Regions from separate parts of the Streptomyces sp. P17 genome, predicted to be linked through region 1. Evidence: riboswitches for the same ligand, from Rfam matches in the RefSeq annotation. Region 1 holds a riboswitch; the other holds the start of a gene.
What was found. A riboswitch is a leader RNA that binds a small molecule or an ion and turns the genes downstream of it on or off. The one in region 1 is predicted to bind thiamine pyrophosphate.
Positions count from the first base shown of each region.

Region 2: linked by a shared signal. The riboswitch ahead of thiO (glycine oxidase ThiO) and the one ahead of thiC (phosphomethylpyrimidine synthase ThiC) in region 1 are both predicted to bind thiamine pyrophosphate.

Region 1 is NZ_JAVRBF010000007.1:104,890-110,658, reverse strand. Features, by position in the region: gene RMT89_RS06525 (VWA domain-containing protein) at 1-298, opposite strand, end outside; gene RMT89_RS06520 (hypothetical protein) at 380-685, opposite strand; gene thiC (phosphomethylpyrimidine synthase ThiC) at 793-2,580, opposite strand; TPP riboswitch at 2,573-2,763, opposite strand; partial or broken gene RMT89_RS06510 (YibE/F family protein) at 2,835-3,466, shown strand; gene RMT89_RS06505 (SsgA family sporulation/cell division regulator) at 3,669-4,106, opposite strand; gene RMT89_RS06500 (IclR family transcriptional regulator) at 4,206-5,177, opposite strand; gene RMT89_RS06495 (DUF5326 family protein) at 5,375-5,587, opposite strand.
Region 2 is NZ_JAVRBF010000001.1:47,026-52,794, forward strand. Features, by position in the region: gene thiS (sulfur carrier protein ThiS) at 1-96, opposite strand, end outside; gene thiO (glycine oxidase ThiO) at 93-1,250, opposite strand; TPP riboswitch at 1,248-1,359, opposite strand; gene RMT89_RS00250 (hypothetical protein) at 1,413-1,763, shown strand; gene RMT89_RS00255 (FAD-dependent oxidoreductase) at 1,850-3,013, shown strand; gene RMT89_RS00260 (Rv2175c family DNA-binding protein) at 3,066-3,437, shown strand; gene thiE (thiamine phosphate synthase) at 3,512-4,159, shown strand; gene metF (methylenetetrahydrofolate reductase [NAD(P)H]) at 4,269-5,192, shown strand; gene RMT89_RS00275 (hypothetical protein) at 5,249-5,769, shown strand, end outside.

The DNA of each region.
Region 1 (5,769 bases):
CCGACGCGCACAGCACGATCCGCTCGACGGCCGGCTCCACCGCCCCGAGGTCGACGGCCACGGTGTCGGTGACGACGCCCCCGACGCGTTGCTTGCCCAGGTGGCTGACGGCCTTGGAGGCGTGGTGCGGCTGGTTGTAGAAGATGAAGTCGGCGTCGTCCCGCACGCGTCCGGCCGCGGTCAGCAGCAGCGCCGAGGCGTCCACGTCGGGCACTCCGGGTCCCTCGGACCAGGAGAGCTCCACGCGTACCGCCGGGGACTCGACAGGAAGATTGGCGCCCTTGCTCAGTGCGGTCATGGGATCAGTCTGCCCAGTGAGGCGGTGCCCCGAAAGCCCGGAACACCACCTCACCCCGGGGCGGCCGCGAACTGACCCAGGTCACCGGGCCGACCGAGCCCCACGGCTCAGGCTGGGCTGTGAGCGCAGGGCTCCCAACCTGTGGTGATCATCGGGGCCGGACAGGCTCTCGTCCATGGCCAGGAGCGACAGAAGCTGCACGGGACGTCCGGCCGAGGCCGCCGCCTCCAGCTTGTGATGGCCGTTGAGCAGGAAATGCGTCAGCCCCCAGTGCTCGTATTCGTCGGTCGACTGGAGGCTCACCGCGGGCTGACAGCGATCCAGCGTCGACACCGCGACTGCAGTCGGCACCGTCCCCTGCGCCATCCGCTCGCCATACTCCGCCACCCGCTCCCGGTCGTTCCAGAGCCCTGACCGACTCAGTGACCCAACGGATCCGCGCTTCGTGTGCTGCCCTCGGGCCGGCTCCGAAACGCGGACCCACCACATGGACCTCAGTCCGCGATCGGCAGGTACACGCGGTTGCCCGCAGCCGCGAACTCCTTGGACTTCTGCGCCATACCTTCCTCGATCTCCCCCGGTGTGCTGCCGTGCTGACGGCGGATGTCCTGCGAGATCTTCATCGAACAGAACTTCGGACCGCACATGGAGCAGAAGTGGGCGGTCTTGGCGGGCTCCGCCGGCAGGGTCTCGTCGTGGAACTCCCGTGCCGTGTCCGGGTCGAGGGCCAGATTGAACTGGTCCTCCCAGCGGAACTCGAAGCGGGCGTCGGACAGGGCGTCGTCCCACTCCTGGGCGCCGGGGTGTCCCTTGGCGAGGTCGGCCGCGTGGGCAGCGATCTTGTAGGTGATGACGCCGGTCTTGACGTCGTCCCGGTTGGGCAGACCCAGGTGCTCCTTGGGCGTGACGTAGCAGAGCATGGCCGTGCCCCACCAGGCGATCATCGCGGCACCGATGCCGGAGGTGATGTGGTCGTACGCGGGCGCGACGTCCGTCGTCAGCGGGCCGAGCGTATAGAACGGAGCTTCATCGCAGATCTCCTGCTGAAGGTCGATGTTCTCCTTGATCTTGTGCATCGGGACATGTCCCGGGCCCTCGATCATGGTCTGTACGTTGAAACGCTTCGCGATCCGGTTGAGTTCCCCGAGCGTCCTCAACTCGGCAAACTGCGCTTCGTCGTTGGCGTCCGCGATCGAGCCGGGCCTGAGGCCGTCGCCGAGCGAGTACGTGACGTCGTAGGCGGCGAGGATCTCGCACAGCTCCTCGAAGTTCTCGTACAGGAAGCTCTCCTTGTGGTGCGCGAGGCACCAAGCCGCCATGATCGAGCCGCCGCGCGAGACGATGCCCGTCTTGCGGTTGGCGGTCAGCGGCACATACGGCAGGCGGACGCCCGCGTGGACCGTCATGTAGTCCACGCCCTGCTCGGCCTGTTCGATGACGGTGTCCTTGTAGATCTCCCAGGTCAGCTCCTCGGCCCTGCCGTCGACCTTTTCGAGGGCCTGGTAGAGCGGCACCGTGCCGATGGGGACGGGGGAGTTGCGCAGCACCCACTCGCGGGTGGTGTGGATATTGCGGCCGGTGGAGAGGTCCATGACCGTGTCGGCGCCCCAGCGGGTCGCCCAGGTCATCTTCTCGACCTCCTCCTCGATGGAGGACGTCACCGCGGAGTTGCCGATGTTGGCGTTGACCTTCACCAGGAACCGCTTGCCGATGATCATCGGCTCGATCTCCGGGTGGTTGACGTTCGCCGGGAGGACCGCACGGCCTGCCGCGATCTCCTCGCGGACGACTTCTGGAGAAACGTTCTCCCGGATGGCGACGTACTCCATCTCGGGCGTGATCTCGCCCCGGCGCGCATACGCGAGCTGGGTGACCGCCTGGCCGTCCCTGCTGCGGCGCGGCAGCCGCGGCCGGCCCGGGAAGACGGCGTCGAGGTTGCGCAGGTTGCCGCCACGGGGCGAGGTGTGCTTGATCCCGTCGTCCTCGGGGCGGACGGGACGGCCCGCGTACTCCTCGGTGTCGCCGCGGGCGATGATCCAGTTCTCCCGCAGCGGGGCCAGACCCCGGCGGACGTCGGTGTCGACGAGCGGATCGGTGTACGGGCCCGAGGTGTCGTACAGCGTGACGGACTGCCCGTTGGTGAGGTGCACCTGACGGACCGGCACCCGTAGATCGGGGCGCGTGCCCTCGACGTACGCCTTGTGCCAGCCGATGGACTTCCCGGCCTCCTGGGACTTCTCGTCCTGGCTGGAGGCAGGCGTGCGTGCGTCCTTGATGGTCATAAGACCTACTCCCTACGCCGGCATTACCCGGTAACAGGTTCGGCGGTCGACGCAGCGGCTTCCGTCTGCCGACGTTCCGTGGGGAAAAGTCACTCGCGTGTGGTGACGTTCCACGTGAAACATCGCTGGGACGGAGGTCAGCGCCCTCTCAGCCCGGTGCTCCGAGCTCCCGCGTGTACAAAGGTGCCCCCACGTTAGCGTCAATTCGGGCGCGGTGAACAGGGGGCCCCTGTCGTTCTCGCGATGATCGGTCGGTGACCACGACGCATGAACCACCGCTCCTGCCTGAGCCGCCCCGCGGTCCCGGTTCCGGATCCACCGGCGGCGGTGACAGGCACGGAAACGGCCACTCCCACAGCCACGCCCATGGACCGGCGGCTCCGGTCTCCAGGCATCTGCGCAAGGTCATCGCGGCGGGTCTCATCCCGTTCACCGCGGCGGTGGTCGCCGGGCTCGTGGTGCTGTGGCCGGACGGCGCGCCCCGCACGAGCGCACCGGAGTCGGCTTCGGCCGGCAGACGCAGCAGGCCACGGTCACCGAGGTCGAGGAGGTCAGCCGCTCCGCGGCGAACGCCTCCGGGGTCCCGCCGACCGGCGACACCTCCACCGCCGAGGGCTCCTCTGCGCAGCAGCAGGAGGGCGGCATCTGCAAGAAGGCCACGGTCCGCGTCGACACCGGCAAGGACAAGGGCCGCACCTTCACCGAGATCGTCCAGCCCGACCAGTCGCGGCAACTTCACGAGGGCGAGAAGGTCGTGGTCGCCTACGAGCCCTCGGCGCCCAAGGACCTCCAGTACGCGGAGGAGATCGTGCGCACGCTGGTCGGCTCGATCGGCCTGGTCGCCTCTGTCCCGGTCACCACGGCTCTGGCCGCCCTGGTGGTCTCGGCCGACCACTCCGAACGGGAGCCCGCGATGGCCGGTGCCCAGACGGCTCCGGGGCGTGGGGGGCGGGGCGGCGGCGCAAGAGGTGAGGCTGGAGGTCGGCCCGAGGTGCTTCCCCGCTCAGCGAAGAAGCGTTCCTGCACGGCCCCGCAGCCCCCGCTGAAGCGTTACGGCACGGCTCCCCGCGCTGCCGTTCCCTAACGCTTCAGCCCGCGCTCTGCTCCTCCGCCAGGATGCGGTCCAGGGCCTCGTCGAGGCTGGCGTCGAAGTCGGACAACGCACCCTCCTGGCCCAGCGGCACCAGCTTGTCGGTGCGGTCGAGGAACGCCACGAGCGGCGCCGCGGAGGAGCGGAACAGCGCGTGATCGCCGCCGACCTGAAGCCGGATCAACACATCGCCGAGCTCATCGGGGTCGGCGGGTGTGACGCGCACATCGCCCTCACCGCACGGCCGGCCCACACCGTCGATCAGCAGCTCCCGCCCGAACGCCCAGGTCACCGGGGCGTCTCCGGGCAGATGGAAGGTCAGCCGCACGGCGTAGGGATCACAGGTCTCGTATCGCAGCTCCACCGGAATGCGGAAGGAGAGCTCCTCGGAGACGAGAAAGCTCATCATGACCTCTGCCTGTACGGACTCGCGCATCGCCTACCCCGTCATCTGCCGTCGGATTGGCCAGGAATGATCCCCCTGACACTGAGGCATCTTGCTGAACGTACACGGCAGATCACAAGGAGTGAGTTTTCAGATACTGATAGAGATCGCCAGTGACCCGAGATGACGTCCGATCTCGGTCTGCAACTGCCGTGCCGCGGCCAGCAGACGGTCGGCCTGATGAACCGGAAGAGAGATCGCCATCGTCGCCGCGGTGGTACCGACGGTGATCGGAATCGCCGCGCACACCGTGCCCAGTGCGTACTCCTGGCGCTCGATCACCAGTTCCATGCGCCGCGTCCGGTCCAGGCGCCGCAGCAGGGTGTGGTCGTCGCGCACGGTGTACGGGGTGATGGGCTGTACCGGATAGCGCTCCAGATGGTCCCGGCGGGTGGCCTCGTCCACCTGGGCCAGCAGGCACTGCCCGATGGCATGCGCGTGCCCGGTCTCGCGGAAGTCGGCCCACTCCTCGACCGCCGGGTTGCCCGGGGTGTCGGAGACACACATGACCTCGATCTCCCCCTCCTGGTACACCGCGTAGTACACGGGTACGCCGATGGCGTCCCGCCAGTGCGCGAGCGCGTCGGCGACCGTGCTGCGACGTTTCTGCTGTGCTCCGCTGCTGCTCAGCCGCTCGGCCGCCTCCCCGAGGAAGAACAGGCCTTTGTCCCGGCGGAGATAGCCCTCGTGGACGAGGGTGCGCAGCAGGTGATAGGCGGTGGGCAGCGCCAGGCCGTTCTCCCGGGCCAGTTGCTTGGCGGGGGCGCCGTGCTCGTGGTCGGCGACGGATTCCAGCAGGCGCATGGCGCGTTGGACGGATCCGATGAGGGTGGCGGAGCCGGAGGAACTCGCCAGGGCCGCGGGATCCGCGGACGCCGAGGGGCTTGCCGGACCCGGAGAGTTCGCGGAACCGGAGAGACTCGTCGGGCTCGTGGGGCCCGCGGAGCTTTGGGGGGTCGGCTGGGTCGGGGGCCGGACGCAGGTTCCGGTGCCGGGGTGAGGGGCCCGGGCGGGTGCGCGGGCTGCGGGGGATTCTGAGGGTGCGGTGTCAACCGTGGCCAAGGATCACTCCCGGAGCGCGAGGGGGCAGCCCGTGCGGGGAACACGGGTGGGGGTGTACGCCGCTCGCGGGGTCGTCCCCGCGTCGATTTCCGGACTCTAATCGTCCGCCACCGCTCGCAGACGGCCTGCCCGGAAACTTCCCTCGGCCGAGGGAACCGATGATTCTGGTTACCGCTCAGCGGTTGCCCGCGGGGCCCTCAGAAGTCGCTCCGCGAAGAAGAGCTCGACGTGAACTTCCGTACGACATAAATGAGTCCGCCGACCAGGGCCACGAAGACCAGCACCTTGAACAGCAGCCCGATGACGAAGCCGACGACGCTCGCTATCAGCCCGCCGAACACCACCAGGGCGATGACCGGCACCGCGATCCACTTCACCCACCACGGCAGTCCCGCGAAGATCTCACCCATCGCCCTCGTCCTTACCTCTCCGCCCGTCGCTGTGCCGGGTCCCGTCGGACGGGCCCGCGCTGTACCGGCGGACCCGTCTCTGCTTGCCTGCCTTCGATGCTAGGGGCGCGGAGGGCTCCGGCGGGGGCCTGGCGCCCCCTGTCCTCCCCTGATCGATCCCCTAGGGAATCCGGGGGCGGACC
Region 2 (5,769 bases), on a different contig from region 1:
CACGCCGGAGGGCGCCGCGGTGAGGGACTTCACGAGCGTGTCGAGAGCCGTGCCCGGCTCGATCCGCCGACGCTCGCCGTTGACCGAGATGTTCATACGGGCTGCTCCGTGAGTGCGAACCGCTTCGGGCTGAACGGACGGGCCTCGTCCGGGAGTTCACCGGTGACCAGGGCGTGCGCGAGGGCGTCCCCGGTGACCGGGGTGAGCAGCACGCCGTTGCGGTAGTGCCCGGTCGCCAGCAGCAGCCCGTCGAGCTCGGTCGGGCCCAGCAGCGGCGCGTTGTCGGGGGACCCGGGACGCAGCCCCGCGCGGGTCTCCGTCAGCGGCAGCTCGGTGATGCCCGGCATCAGCTCGTGCGCGTCGCGCAGCAGCTCGTACACGCCTCCCGCGGTCACCGTCGTGTCCCAGCCCAGCTCCTCGCTGGTCGCCCCGACGACCAGCTCGCCGTTCTCCCGGGGCACGAGGTAGACCTGGCTGCCGCGCACCACCGCGCGCACGGTCCGGCTCAGGAACGGCGCGTGCCGCTTCGGCACGGTCAGCCGCAGCACCTGCCCCTTCACGGGCCGTACGGGAGGCAGTACGTCCTCCGGGACGCCCGCGAGCCGCCCACTGAGGCTGCCGGCCGCGAGGACCACCTGCCCGGCGCCGAGAGCGGTGCCGTCGTCGGTCACGCAGCCCGCAGCCCGTCCCTGGGCGACGGACAGCCGGGACGCCCACGCCCGGTGGAAGACCACGCCCGCCCGCTCGCAGGCCGTCACCAGCGCCCGCGCCAGGCGCCGCGGGTCGATCTGGTGGTCGCCGTCCACCCGGAGCCCGCCCCGCACACTCGGCGCGAGCATCGGCTCCAGACGCCGGCAGTCCCGCCCGGACAGCCACTCGGAGTCGAGCCCCGACTCCCGCTGCAGGGCGTGCAGTTCCCGCAGATGCGCGCGGTCGTCGGCGTCGAGGGCGACCGCGAGCGTGCCGCACTGCCGGTAGCCGAGGTCCTGTCCGGTGAGCTCGGTGAGCTCGGCCGCGAACTCGGGGTAGCGGCGGGCCGAGGCCAGATTCAGGCCGAGCAGCGTCTGCTCGCCGTAGTGCAGTTCCGTGACGGCGGCCAGCATGCCCGCGGCCACCTGGGCGGCGCCGCCGCCCGGTTCGGGGTCCACCACGGCCGTGGTGAACCCGCGCTGTGCGGCCCGCCACGCCGTGACCAGGCCGATGATTCCGCCCCCGAGGACGAGGACGTCTGACGAACGCGTAGGCGACATGGGCGTCCAGCCCCTCCCTTCGCCGGCATGACCCGGATCAGGTTCGTACGGTCGGAGGCCGCCAGCCTCCCTCTCAGCCCGGTGCGTCCGGGCTCCCGCGAGTGCTTGTACGGTGGCCACCCTAGCCCGTGGTTCCGCGCCTCTGTAAGGGAGCCCTTTGCCGTGCCCCGCTCGCTCGACGGCCTCGTCCTCGCCCCTGTCGCCGACCAGGCCCCAGGTCAGGTGGGTACGCGGACCCGGTTCACCTACCACGAGAAGGACGGGGAGATCTGGGCCGAGTACGCGGGCGGCGATGTCGTACGCGGGCATCTGGTGGGTACGCGGGAGGGCGACCGGCTGGACTTCCGGTATGTGCAGCTCAAGCGGGACGGGACCACGTCGTCCGGGCACTGTGTGTCGACGGTCGTGGAGCTGCCCGACGGGCGGCTGCGCCTTGAGGAGACCTGGGAGTGGGAGTCGCAGCCGGGAAACGGGACCAGCGTTGTGGAGCAGGTCACGCGGCACGACGGCTGACTGACAAATTGTCAGTTGTCTATGGTGATCAGGTGAGCGAGCAGACGACGACGTCGCAGCGGCGGGTGGTGGTGGTCGGCGCGGGCATGGCCGGCGTCCAGACCGCGGTCGCCTTGCGGGAACAGGGCTTCACGGGCTCGGTGCGGGTGATCGGCGCCGAACCCCACCAGCCCTACGACCGGCCCCCGCTGTCCAAGGCCGTCCTGCTCGGCAAGGCCGAGGGATCCGCCTTCGACGTGGACTTCGAGGCGCTCGGCATCGAACTCGGCCTCGGCCGCGAGGTGCTGGGCGTGCGCCCCGCCGACCATGAACTGGACACCGCCGAGGGGCCCGTCCCGTACGACGTCCTCGTCCTCGCCACCGGTGCCGAACCGATCCGGCTGCCGGGGGCCGAGGGTATTGCCGGAGTGCATCTGCTGCGCACCCTGGACGACGCCGAGAGGCTGCGGCCCGTGCTCGTCCGGCAGCACGACATCGTGGTCGTCGGCGCGGGCTGGATCGGCGCCGAGTTCGCCACGGCCGCGCGCGAGGCGGGCTGCTCGGTGACGGTCGTCGAGGCCGCGGACCGGCCGCTCGCGGGGGCGCTGCCCGCCGAGGTGGCCGCGCCGATGGCCGCCTGGTACGCCGACAGCGGTGCCGAGCTGCGCACCCACGCGCGCGTGGCGCGCGTCGAGCCCGGCGCGGTGGTCCTCGACGACGGCTCGCGACTGCCCGCGGGCGCCGTCGTGGTCGGCATCGGCGCCCGTCCCGTCACCGCCTGGCTGGCCGGTTCCGGCATCGAGCTCGGTGCGCAGGGCGAGGTGGTGGCCGACGACCATCTGCGCACCTCCGCGCCCGGCATCTACGCGGTCGGCGACTGCGCCTCCTTCCCCTCCGCCCGGTACGGCGAGCGTCTGCTGGTCCACCACTGGGACAACGCCCTGCAGGGGCCGCGCACGGTCGCCGCCGACATCATCGGCGAGGCCCCCCTGGTCTACGACCCGGTCCCGTACTTCTGGTCCGAGCAGTTCGGCCGCTTCGTCCAGTACGCAGGCCACCACGCCTCGGCCGACATGACCCTGTGGCGCGGCGACCCGACGGGCCCGGCCTGGACGGTCTGCTGGCTGCGCGAGGGCCGTCTGGTGGCCCTGCTGGCCGTGGGCCGGCCCAGGGATCTGGCGCAGGGACGCCGGCTGATCGAATCGGGCACCCGCATGGACCCGGCCTTGCTGGAGGACCCGGCGAGGCCGCTGAAGAAGGCGACGGCCTAGCACGGACCGGCCTGGCTTCCTGTTGTCAGTGCGGGATGGCAGGCTTGGTTCTGTGACCGAGATTGACGCAAAGATCGATGCTCTCGTCCCCGCCTGGCTCACCCTCCCCGACATCGCCGAACAGCTCGGCGTCGAGGTGACGCGTGTGCGGCAGCTGGTCAAGGACGGCCAGCTCATCGCCGTACGCCGTGGTGAGAACCGCGCGCTGCACGTCCCCGCCGCCTTCATCGACGGGGCCGAGCGGAAGGTCGTCAAGGGCCTGTCCGGGACCCTGACGCTACTGCGGGACGACGGCTTCACCGACGAAGAGATGCTGGAGTGGCTCTTCACCCCCGACGAGAGCCTGCCCGGCACCCCCGCGCAGGCCCTGAGCGAGAATCGCGGCACGGAGGTGAAGCGCCGCGCCCAGGCGCTCGCCGTCTGAGCACTGATCGACACCAGGTGTACGGGCCGCGGGGCGCCCGAGGCCCGTACACCACCGACAACGGGGGGACACGTATGCCCGACACCGCACGCGACCGGTTCAGCGACGCGCGGCTCTATCTGTGCACGGACGCCCGCAAGCGCCAGGGCGACCTCGCCGAGTTCCTGGACGCGGCCCTGGCGGGCGGTGTCGACATCGTGCAGCTGCGCGACAAGGGCATGGAGGCCGCCGAGGAGCTGGAGCACCTGGCGGTCTTCGCCGACGCCTGCGCGCGGCACGGCACGCTGCTCGCGGTCAACGACCGCGCGGACGTCGCCCACGCCGCCGGGGCCGATGTCCTGCACCTGGGCCAGGGCGACCTCCCGGTGTCCGCCGCCCGCGCGATCCTCGGCGAGGACGTCCTGACCGGCCGCTCCACGCACGCGGAGTCCGAGGCCGAGGCGGCCGCCGCCCAGGAGGGCGTGGACTACTTCTGCACCGGCCCCTGCTGGCCCACTCCGACCAAGCCCGGCCGCCATGCCCCCGGCCTGGATCTGGTCCGGCACACCGCCGCCCTCGGCACCGACCGCCCCTGGTTCGCCATCGGCGGCATCGACCTGGGCAACCTCGACGAGGTGCTGGAAGCGGGCGCCCGCCGGGTCGTCGTCGTACGGGCGATCACGGAGGCGGACGACCCCGGGGCCGCGGCGGCGGAGTTCGCGAAGCGGCTGCGGCAGGCGTAGCGGCCCTCAAGCGGCGCCGTTTGTCCAAGGGCTGGACAACAACCCGACAATTCGGGCAAATATCCGGCATCCGGTTGGGGGACCGTCGCCCCCTGACTAACCTGCGGGTATGGCCCTCGGCACCGCATCCACCAGGTCGGACCACGCTCGTACCGTGCGCGAGATGCTCGCGACCGGCAAGACGACGTACTCCTTCGAGTTCTACGCCCCGAAGACCCCGAAGGGCGAGCGGAACCTGTGGAACGCGCTGCGCCGGGTCGAGGCCGTGGCGCCCGACTTCGTCTCCGTGACCTACGGCGCGGGCGGCACCACCCGCGCCGGCACGGTGAAGGCGACCGAGGCCATCGCCTCCGACACCACGCTCACCCCGATCGCCCACCTCACGGCCGTCGACCACTCGGTGGCCGACCTGCGCAACATCATCGGGCAGTACGCCGACGCCGGGATCCGCAACATGCTCGCCCTGCGCGGCGACCCGCCCGGCGATCCCATGGGCGACTGGGTGCCGCACCCGCAGGGCCTGACCTACGCCGCCGAACTCGTCGAACTGATCAAGGCGTCCGGCGACTTCTGTGTGGGCGTCGCGGCCTTCCCCGCGATGCACCCGCGCTCCGCGGAGTGGGAGACGGACGTCCGGCACTTCGTCGACAAGTGCCGGGCCGGCGCGGACTACGCGATCACCCAGATGTTCTTCGAGCCGGAGGACTATCTGCGGCTGCGTGACCGGGTCGACGCGGCGGGCTGCGCGACCCCGATCATCCCGGAGATCATGCCGATCGCCAGCGTGAAGACGCTGGACCGCATCCCGTCCCTCACCAACGCGGCCTTCCCGGCGGCTCTGAAAGAGCGGATCCTCACAGCCAAAGACGATCCGGCCGCTGTACGCTCCATGGGAATCGAGTTCGCCACGGAGTTCTGCGCGCGGCTGCTGGCCGAGGGAGTGCCCGGACTGCACTTCATCACGCTCAACAACTCCACGGCGACACTGGAGATCTACGAGAACCTGGGCCTGCACCATCCTCCGCAGGCCTAGACCGGCCGCACCGCTGTACGACACACTGCGTAACGGCCACTGGGAGAGGGGCGTACATGGGCTGGACGGTCCTCTACATCGCGTTCGGCATCGTCGCGCTGTGGCTGCTCGGTGAGGTGCTGCTGCAGTACAAGGCACGCCTGCGCTGGCGGCTGCTCGCTTTCGTCGGCTTCCTGGGCGTCGTGCTCGGGGTGCTGATCCCGTCCGTGATCGTCATCGCGCTGGGCGCGGCGGCCTTCGCGGTCGGGCAGACCTACGTCACGCTGTCCTTCCGCCGCGGCTTCGCCTCCGGCTGGGTGGTGAACGCTCCGGCGCTGGGCGGCTCCAAGCGCCGCCGCGGCGAGCCCGAGTACCAGGACCCGGCCCTTGAGGTCTCCGACCTCCAGGCGGGCGAGGGCGACTACGGCGACGAGGGCGGCTACGGCCGCGACAACGCCGGCTACGGCCAGGACGACGCCTACGACCGCGACGACGTCTTCACCCCCTCGCGCGCGGCGGGACCCTCGGCCGCCGAGACCACCTCGGTCTACGAACCGCAGCCCCTGCCGGACGACACCGGCTCCTACGGCGTCTACGG